Regions from separate parts of the Kineococcus aridisoli genome, predicted to be linked through region 2. Evidence: riboswitches for the same ligand, from Rfam matches in the RefSeq annotation. Region 2 holds a riboswitch; the other holds the start of a gene.
What was found. A riboswitch is a leader RNA that binds a small molecule or an ion and turns the genes downstream of it on or off. The one in region 2 is predicted to bind glycine.

Region 1 (4,954 bases), on a different contig from region 2:
TAGAAGTGCAGGACGGCGGGCACGATCCCGGCGGCGCCGTTGGTGGGGGCGGTGACCACGCGCCCGCCCGCGGCGTTCTCCTCGTTGACGGCGAGCGCGAACAGGCTCACCCAGTCCATGGCCTGCAGCGCGTCGTGGTGCCCGCCGCCCTCCTCGGTCAGCAGCTGGGCGTGCAGCCGGGGCGCGCGCCGGCGGACCCCCAGCCCCCCGGGCAGCACCCCGCCGGTGACCAGGCCGTGCTCGACGCAGGCCGCCATGGCCCCGAAGATCCGCAGCAGCCCGGCGTCGACCTCCGCGGCCGGGCGCAGGCTCTCCTCGTTGCGGCGCACCAGGTCCGCCACCCCGAGCCGCTGCTCGCGGCAGTGCGCGAGCAGCTGCGCACCGGTGCGGAAGCCGAACGGCAGGCCGGCGCCGGTGCCGACGACGGGTGCCTCCTGCACGAGGGGGTGCTCGCGCACGAACCCGCCGCCGACGGAGTACGCCGTGCGCTCGGCGAGGACGGCCCCGCTCGCGTCGCGGGCGGTGAAGACCATGCCGTTGGGGTGCGCGGGCAGGGCGCGCGGGACCAGGCGGACGTCGGCGTCGGGGTCCAGGCGCACCGGGTGGCGCCCCAGCAGCCGCAGCTCGCCGGTGGCGCGCACGCGCTCCAGGAAGGCGGGCACGCCGTCGGGGTCGACGCTCTCCGGGCGCTCGCCGGCCAGGCCGAGCAGGACGGCGCGGTCGCTGCCGTGGCCGCGGCCGGTCGCGCCGAGGGAGCCGTGCAGGTCGACGGTGACGGCGGCGGTCCGCTCGAGCAGGCCGCGCCCGGCCAGGTCGCCGGCGAAGGCCAGGGCCGCGCGCATCGGGCCGACGGTGTGCGAGCTGGAGGGGCCGATGCCGATCGAGAACATGTCGAAGACGCTCAACGGCGCGGCCGGGGCGGCCGCCGCGGCGCCCGCGGGGGCGGCCACGTCAGCGCTGCCGGCGGTAGAAGGGCAGCTCGACGACCTCGACGGGCAGCAGCGTGCCGCGCACGTCGACGGCCAGCGCGGTGCCGACGGCGGAGCGGGCGGCGTCGACGTGGGCCATGGCGATGGGGTGCCCCAGGGTCGGCGACAGGGCGCCGCTGGTGACCTCGCCGACGACGGCGCCGTCCGCGCCGAGCGGGTCGACGACGGCGTACCCGGCGCGCGGGGCGCGGCGGCCCTCGCCGCGCAGGCCGACGAGCACGCGGGCGGGCGGTTCCGCGGCCAGCAGCCGCAGCGCCGCCAGCCCGACGGACTCCACGTCCTTGTCGAGCGCGACGACCCGCCCCAGCCCGACGGCGTAGGGGTCGGTGGCGGTGGTCAGCTCGTGGCCGTACAGCGGCATGCCCGCCTCCAGGCGCAGCGTGTCGCGGCAGGCGAGGCCGGCGGGGACGCCGCCGTGCGCGCGGGCGGCGCCCAGCAGCGCCTCCCAGGCGGGCACGGCGTCGGCGACGGGGACGAAGACCTCGAAGCCGTCCTCGCCGGTGTAGCCGGTGCGGGCCAGCAGGACCTCGGTGGAGCCCTGCGCGAGCGCGAGGGTCGCGGGGGTGCTGCGGTAGTAGCGCAGGCCGTCGAGCGCGGCGCCGCCGGGCAGCGCCAGCAGCGGGGCGAGCGCGGCCGCGGCGACGGGCCCCTGCACGGCGATGAGCGCCCAGCGGGCGGTCTCGTCGGCGACGTGCGCGTCGAAGGGGCGGCAGCGGTCCGCGAGCGCGACGACGACGGGCTCGACGTTCGCGGCGTTGGCGACGACGAGGAACTCCTGCTCGCCGAGGCGGTAGGTGACGAGGTCGTCGACGATGCCGCCGGCGTGGTCGACGACCATGCCGTAGGCGGCGCGGCCGACGGCCATCGCGGAGGGCCGGCCCACCAGCGCGGCGTCCAGGGCGCGTCCGGCCTCGGGCCCGCTGACGCGGATCTCGCCCATGTGGGAGAGGTCGAAGACCCCGGCGCTCTCGCGCACGGCGCGGTGCTCGGCGAGGTCGGAGGCGTAGCGCACCGGCATGGACCAGCCCGCGAAGTCGGTGAACGAGGCGCCGAGGGCGGCGTGCGCCGCGGCGAGCGGGCTGGCGAGGGGGGTGGTCCGTGCGCTCGTCGGCGGGGTGGTCTGCGCGGCCGGGGACATGGGGCTCCTCTCGTCGCGGCCGCCGGGTGCGGCCACGTGCTGGACCCCCTCTGTCAGGTGGACCTGAGAGCTTCACCGGCGGCGCTGGCGCGCCGGGCGGCTTTCCCCGTCGGTGAGGACGCGGACGTCCTGCTTTCCAGAGCGGCCTGCCCGTGGCGGTACGTGGACCTGAGAGGTTCCGGGGTGGTTGCTCCTTCGGTGCCCGCGCGGGACGCGCGGGGCTCTCCCGCCGGGGTTCGCGGCCGTGTGTTCAGTTGTGCGTGCCGCCCCAGCGTCCCACAGCAGCACGGGCCCCGGCCAGCGCGCGGCAGGGGCGGGCGCCGCACCGGCGCCCGCCGCACCTCACCAGCGGTCGACGAGCTCCTGGATCCTCTCGCGCATCAGGCGGCTGGACTCCTCGCGCCGCTCCTCCCAGGCGAAGACGCTGGAGCACAGCGCCCCGTCGAAGCCGATCTCGCCGAGCGCGGCGAAGATGCCGTCGAAGTCCACCTCGCCCTCGCCGACGTCGAGGTGCTGGTGCACGCGGGCGCTCGAGCCCGGCGGGTTGACGATGTAGCGCAGCCCCGAGGAACCGCGCGGGTCGAAGGAGTCGGCCACGTGGACGTGGCGCAGCAGGTCCCCGGCGTAGCGCACGATGCCCGGGCCGTCCCCGCCCTGGTGGAAGGTGTGCGGGGTGCAGTAGACGAACCCGACCCAGGGCCGGTCCAGGCCGCGCACGAGGTCGACGGCGCGGAAGCCGTCCTCGACGAAGTCGTCCGGGTGCGGTTCCAGCCGCAGCTCGACCCCGGCCGCCTCGAACACCGGCGCGAGCTCTTCGAAGGAGTCCAGGAAGCGCGCCTCGCTGGCCTCCGGCAGCTCGGGGCGGCCGTTGAACTCCGACTGCACCACGGGCACGCCCAGCTCGCTGGTCACCTCGACGATGCGCCGGACGTTGCGCACGGCCGCCCGGCGCTCATCCTCGCCCGGGCCGGACCAGCGCTGCACGAACTGCGTCGAGCACACCCCCACGCCCGCGGCGTCCAGGGCCTTGCGGAAGGCGCGCACCCCGGCCAGGTCGATGCGCGGGTGGCGGAAGAAGGGGATGAAGTCCTCGCGCGGGGACAGCTCGATCCACTCGTAGCCCAGGTCGGCGACGATCCCCGGCAGCTGCAGCAGCGGGACGTCGCGGAACATGTAGGTGTCGAGGGCGATCTGCATCAGCCGAGCCCGTCGGGGCGCTCGCCGAGGTCGACCTCGACGCGGCGGCCGGTGCGCAGGGACTCCACGCCGGCGGCGCAGACGGCGGCGGCGGCGTAGCCGTCCCACACGCCGGGGCCGTCGACGCCGGCGCCGCTGCGGACGGCGTCGACCCAGCGCTGGAACTCGGTGTCGTAGGCGGCGCCGAAGCGCTGCCGGAAGTCGCCGGGGACCGCGCCGCCCCAGCCGGCGGCCGAGTGCCGCACCAGGCCGACCCCGAGGCCGATCTGCGCGCTGCCGCGCTCGGCGACCAGCTCGGTGCGGACCTCGTAGCCGACGGTGGTGTTGACGAAGATCTCCACGTCCACCAGCGTGCCGCTCGCGGTCTCCATGAGGACGAACTGCGGGTCCTGCAGCCCCTGGGGGGCGTGCGAGGTGCGCCCGGGGGTGAGCACGGTGATGGCGGTGATCTCCTCGCCCAGCAGGAAGCGCGCCACGTCGACCTCGTGGACGACCGAGTCGAGGATCAGCATCTCGGAGCTGAAGTTCGGCGGGGTCGTGGCGTTGCGGTGCGCGCAGTGCAGGAACAGCGGCCGGCCCAGCTCGGCCGAGGCGATCAGGGCGCGCAGCCGCTCGTACTCGGCGTCGAAGCGGCGCATGAACCCGACCTGCACCAGCCGGCGGCCCAGGGCCCGCTCGGCCTCGACGACCGCGCGCGAGGTCTGCGGGGAGGTGGTCAGCGGCTTCTCGCACAGCGTCGGCCTGCCGGCCGCGATGGCCCTCAGGACGAGGTCCTCGTGGGTGAACCCGGGGGTGGCGACGACGACCGCGTCGACGTCGGGGTCCTCGATCGCGGCGAGGGGGTCGTGCAGGGCGCGCACGCCGAACTCGGCGGCCACCGCGTCGGTGCGGGCGGCGTCCACGTCGCTGACGGCGACGAGCTGGGCGCCCTTGGTCAGGGTCGCCAGCCGCCGCGCGTGGTCCTGGCCCATCATGCCGACCCCGAGCACGGCGACCCGCAGGTCGCGGTCGTAGCCCTGGCGAGCGGTGTGCGGGTTCTCTTGCGTCGCCGTGCTCATGCGGTCAGTCCTCGCTTCTCGGTTCCTGGGTTCAGAGGTGCTCGTCGGCGTCCCGGCCCGGCGCCGTCAGGGCCGCGGCGGGCTCGGGGGTCTGCCCGGGTGCGGACAGCTCGTGGCTGAGCGCGGCCAGCTCGGCCCCGCCGGCCATCTCGTTGGTGAGCTCGTCCAGCGTGATGTCGCTGCGGGGGCGGTCCAGCGAGACGTTGCCCCGGTTGAGGATCACGAAGTGGTTGCCCACCAGGTAGGCGTGGTGGGGGTTGTGGGTGATGAAGATGACGCCGAGGCCGGCGTCGCGGGCCTTGGCGACGTACTTGAGCACGACGCCGGACTGCTTGACGCCCAGCGCGGCGGTCGGCTCGTCGAGGATGAGGACCTTGGCGCCGAAGTGGATGGCCCGCGCGATGGCGATGCACTGGCGCTGCCCGCCGGACAGGGCGCCGACGGGGCGTTCGAGGTCGGGCACGCTGATGCCCATCTTCGTCAGCTCCTCGTCGGTGATGCGGATCATCCGCTGGACGTCGAGGCGCTTGAACGGCCCCCAGCCGGTGGTCAGCTCCGCGCCGAGGAAGAAG
Region 2 (4,954 bases):
GCATCGTGGAGATGCGCGACAACGTCTACTTCGCCGAGCTCGCCTTCGACGGCGGCCTGGTGGTCAGCTCGCGGACCTCCGACGCCATCGCGCTGGCGCTGCGGGTGGGGTGCCCGATCGTGAGCGCCGAGGAGGTCCTGGACTCCGGCGGCGTGCCGGTGCCCGACGAGGACGAGGACGAGGTCGAGAAGTTCCGCGAGTTCCTGGACCACATCTCCCCGGAGGACTTCGAGTCCGGCGAGCGGTGAGTCCGCGGTCCACCGGGAGAAGGTCGGAGGGCGGCGCGCCGCGCGCCTCGTTGACGCTCCGGGGGTGCCGCTCTACGGTCAGTGTGCAGGACGCTCCCGCTCGAAGCCTCGACGGGTGGCGATGACGAGGAGGCCGGCGTGAGCAGTAGCGACGCAGTCGCGGGGTCGTCGCGGAAGTCCCAACCCGCCCGCGCGCAGGGTCTGCTGTTCGAGGAGGACCTCCCGGACCTCGACGACGAGGTGGGCTACCGCGGTCAGACGGCGTGCAAGGCGGCCGGCATCACCTACCGCCAGCTGGACTACTGGGCCCGCACGGGTCTGGTCGAGCCGAGCGTGCGCGGTGCCTCCGGATCCGGCTCGCAGCGGCTGTACGGCTTCCGCGACATCCTCGTGCTCAAGGTCGTCAAGCGGCTGCTGGACACGGGGGTCTCGCTGCACCAGATCCGCACCGCGGTGACGCACCTGCGCGAGCGCGGTGTCGACGACCTGGCGCAGATCACCCTCATGTCCGACGGCGCCAGCGTCTACGAGTGCACCTCGGCGGACGAGGTGATAGATCTCGTCCAGGGCGGTCAGGGCGTGTTCGGCATCGCGGTGGGCCGCGTCTGGCGCGAGGTGGAGGGCGAGCTGGCCTCCCTGCCCAGCGAGCGCCCGGCCGACCGGGACCCCGGGCACACCGCGATGGTGCTGGCCGACGAGCTGTCCGCCCGCCGCCGGGCCCGCGAGGCCGGCTGACGCCGGTCGGCACCCGCCTGGCCCTGCTCGCCCCTTCCCGCACGTCGAAGGCCCGGACGCCCCGCACGGGGGCTCCGGGCCTCGTTCGTGCACCGGGCGGCCCGCCCGGTGCACGCCCTCAGTCGACGAGCTCCGGGCGGGGCAGCGCCTGCATCGCGAACGGGTCCACGACCCAGTCGTGCGCGTCGGGCAGCCACAGCACGGCCGCCAGCAGCGAGTCCGCCCAGGTGCCCAGCAGCTCGTCCAGGCCCACCCGCCAGGAGTGCTGGTAGCCCTCGCCGTCCTCGGAGAGCACGAGCTGCTCCACGTCCGCGCGGCTGGAGCCCAGCCGCACCGCGATGAGCTCCTCGTCGCGGGCGAACATCGGCAGCAGCGCCGGGGGAGCGGCGAGCCCGGGCCCCTGGCCGCTGGCCCGGCGCAGCGCCTCGTCGAGGTCCAGCGGCACCCAGCCGCCGGGGCCGACCGTGGGGGCGCTCGTGCGGTAGCGGGTGCGCACCGGGTCCACCCCGTCGACCTCGCGCCACCACGCCCGCGCCGCGCGCGGCAGCAGCAGCCCGAGCTGGCGCTCGACGGCGTCGAGGCGGGAGTCGTCCACGCCGGGGCGCAACCGGGTGGCGATGTCGGCGCCCGAGCGCGTCCAGTGCGCGCGCAGCCGCTGCACGAGCTCGTGGATGCGGACGGCCTCGGGAGCCTCCGCACCGGTGGGGCGCTCGGGGACCTCCGGGCTGCTCGGGCGGGCGGGGCCGGCAGCGCTGCCGCGCGCCGCGCGGACCAGCCGCTGGCGCTCGACCGGGGCCTTCGACGTCACGGGACCTCCTCGGACCGCGCCGCTGCGCGGGGGATCAGGGGTGGTTGCTGCCAGAACGGTTGCGGCGCACCACCGAACACGACGGTAGGTGCTCGGTGATCGTCCCGCACCTCGGACGCGCGCCGGCGCCGCCCGGTTCCCCCGGTGCCGGCCGGCGCGACCGCTGCGCTCAGTCCTTCTCCAGCACGCGGTCCAGGACGGCGTCGAACTGCAGCGCGAGCGTCTTGGCGGTGCGGGCGCGCAGCGCGTGCAGCGGGAGCCCGGCGCCCTGCGACTGCGGGACCGCGGCCCGGTCCGGCAGCGGCTCCAGCACGAGGTCGCCGAACAGCGAGCGCAGCTCCTCGTAGCGGAAGCGCTGCTCGCCCGAGCGCTGGGTGAAGCGGTTGACGAGGACCCCGACGACGCGCGGCGCGGGCCGCAGCGCGCGCACCTCGCGCAGCGTGCGGTCCACCGCGGCGACGGAGAAGCGGCTGGCGTCGCTGACGACGAGGACCGCGTCGGCGGCCCGCCACGCCGAGCGGGTCAGGCCGTTGAGCGAGGGCGGGGTGTCCAGCAGCGCGAGGTCGTGGTCGTCGACCTTGCGCAGCGCCCGCCGCAGCGACCTCAGCGCCTCCTCGTCGGCGTCGGGGCCGTCCAGGCCCGCGGACTCGGCGGAACCGGTGAGCACGTCCAGCAGCCCGGGGTGGTCGGAGACCCAGCCGCTGGGGGCCACCGCCTCCTCGGCGACGCGCCGCTTGGGGTTGCGCAGCACCGCCGCCACGTCGTGCGGGCGCTGCGCGCTCACGTCGAGGCCGGAGGTGGCGTCGGCCTGGGGGTCCAGGTCGACGACGAGGGTGCTGGTGCCGCGCTGGAGGGCGGCCGAGGCCAGACCCAGGACCACCGACGTCTTGCCCACACCACCCTTGGCGCTGCAGACGGCGAGGCTGATCACGGGCGAACCCTAGCGCTCCGCCGGCCCTGCCCCGGTGCCCTACAGTGGTGCGCGGCCGTGCATCCCGCGCGGGAGAGACCCCGGTGCGACCGGGGCGCCGAAGGGGCAACATCCCCGGAACCTCTCAGGCGGAAGGACCACGCGGGACAGGCCGATCTGGAGCCCCGCCGCGGGTGACAGACGGGGAGGTCCGTACCCCCGCCCGCGACCTCCGGAGCGTCCCATGACGACGACCGCACCCGAGCCCACCGCCCTGCCGGAGCTCTCCGCCGACCCCGCGCCGCTGCCCTTCAGCGCCCGCCACATCGGTCCCGACGCCGCCGCCGTGGCCCGCATGCTGGCCGTCGTGGGGCTGACCTCGACCGACGAGCTCGTCGAGCGGGCCGTGCCCGCCGGCATCCGCGACGGCGTGCTGGACCTGCCCGAGGCCCTCGACGAGGCGTCGGTCACCGCGGCGCTGCGCGCCCTGGCCGGCCGCAACCGCGTCGTGCCCTCCATGATCGGCCTGGGCTACCACGGCACCCGCACCCCGGCCGTCGTGCGCCGCAACGTGCTCGAGGACCCCTCCTGGTACACCGCGTACACGCCCTACCAGCCGGAGATCTCCCAGGGCCGCCTCGAGGCGCTGCTGAACTTCCAGACCGCCGTGGCCGACCTGACCGCCCTCGACGTCGCCAACGCCTCGCTGCTCGACGAGGGCACCGCGGCGGCCGAGGCGATGACGCTGGCCCGCCGCACCTCCAAGGCGCCCGCCGGCGCGGTGTTCGCCGTCGACGCCGACGTCCTGCCGCAGACGCTGGCGGTGCTGCGCACCCGCGCCGTGCCGCTGGGCATCGAGCTGCTCGAGGTCGACCTCGACGCGCCCGACCCGCTGGCCGCCGTCGGCGAGCGCGGGGTGTTCGGCCTGCTCGTGCAGTACCCGGGCACCTCGGGCAGGGTCCGCGACCTCGAGGCCGTCGTGGCCGACGCCCACGCCCGCGGGGCGGTCGCCGTCGCGGCCGCCGACCTGCTCGCCCTCACCCTGCTGCGCGCGCCCGGGGAGTTCGGCGTCGACGTCGCCGTCGGCTCCAGCCAGCGCTTCGGCGTGCCCATGGGCGCGGGCGGCCCGCACGCGGCCTACGTGGCCGTGCGCAAGGGCCTGGAGCGCTCGCTGCCCGGGCGCCTGGTCGGCGTCTCCGTCGACGCCGACGGCAAGCCCGCCTACCGCCTGGCCCTGCAGACGCGCGAGCAGCACATCCGCCGCGACAAGGCGACCTCCAACATCTGCACCGCGCAGGTCCTGCTCGCGGTGATGGCCGGCTGCTACGCGGTCTGGCACGGTCCCGAGGGCCTGCGCACCATCGGCGGGCAGGTCGCGCGCCGCGCCGGCGCGATCGCCGCCGCGCTGCGCGCGGGCGGGGTCGAGCTGCTGCACGCGGAGTTCTTCGACACCGTCGTGGCCCGGGTGCCCGGCCGGGCCCGCCGGGTCGTCGCCGACGCCCTGGCCGCCGGGGTGAACCTGCGCCTGGTCGACGAGGACCACGTGGGGCTGACCGTCGACGAGACCACGACCGACGCCCACGTCGCGGCCGCCCTGCGCGGTTTCGGCGTGCAGCCGCTGGAGGGCGCGCAGGAGCACGCGCTGCCGGCCGCGCTGCTGCGCCGCAGCGGCTACCTGCAGCACCCGGTCTTCTCCCAGCACCGCTCCGAGACGGCGATGCTGCGCTACCTGCGCCGGCTCTCCGACGCCGACTACGCCCTGGACCGCGGCGCGATCCCGCTGGGCTCGTGCACGATGAAGCTCAACGCCACCACGGAGCTGGAGCCGGTCTCCTGGCCGGAGTTCGCCGACCTGCACCCCTACGCGCCCGCCGACCAGCTGGCCGGCACCGCCCAGCTGGTCGCCGACCTCGAGCGCTGGCTGGCCGAGGTCACCGGCTACGACGCGGTCTCGCTGCAGCCCAACGCCGGCTCGCAGGGGGAGTTCGCGGGCCTGCTGGCCATCCGCGCCTACCACCTCTCCCGCGGCGACGCGGAGCGCACGGTCTGCCTGATCCCCTCCTCGGCGCACGGCACCAACGCCGCCAGCGCCGTCATGGCGGGGCTGCAGGTCGTCGTCGTGCGCTGCGACGAGGCCGGGAACGTGGACCTGGACGACCTGCGCGCCAAGACCGCCCAGCACGCCGAGCGCCTGGCCGCCCTCATGGTGACCTACCCCTCCACCCACGGGGTGTACGAGGAGTCCATCCGCGA

Region 1: another riboswitch for glycine. It lies ahead of gcvT (glycine cleavage system aminomethyltransferase GcvT); the one in region 2 lies ahead of gcvP (aminomethyl-transferring glycine dehydrogenase).

What each region holds. Positions count from the first base shown of each region.
Region 1 is NZ_JBJLSF010000037.1:22,789-27,742, forward strand. It holds gene ACRYM2_RS11945 (L-serine ammonia-lyase) at 1-890, opposite strand, end outside; gene gcvT (glycine cleavage system aminomethyltransferase GcvT) at 952-2,127, opposite strand; glycine riboswitch at 2,171-2,272, opposite strand; glycine riboswitch at 2,274-2,366, opposite strand; gene ACRYM2_RS11955 (sugar phosphate isomerase/epimerase family protein) at 2,470-3,324, opposite strand; gene ACRYM2_RS11960 (Gfo/Idh/MocA family protein) at 3,324-4,382, opposite strand; gene ACRYM2_RS11965 (ATP-binding cassette domain-containing protein) at 4,414-4,954, opposite strand, start outside.
Region 2 is NZ_JBJLSF010000003.1:65,117-70,070, reverse strand. It holds gene ACRYM2_RS01750 (bifunctional nuclease domain-containing protein) at 1-248, shown strand, start outside; gene ACRYM2_RS01745 (MerR family transcriptional regulator) at 387-983, shown strand; gene ACRYM2_RS01740 (SMI1/KNR4 family protein) at 1,102-1,791, opposite strand; gene ACRYM2_RS01735 (ParA family protein) at 1,961-2,722, opposite strand; glycine riboswitch at 2,782-2,872, shown strand; gene gcvP (aminomethyl-transferring glycine dehydrogenase) at 2,946-4,954, shown strand, end outside.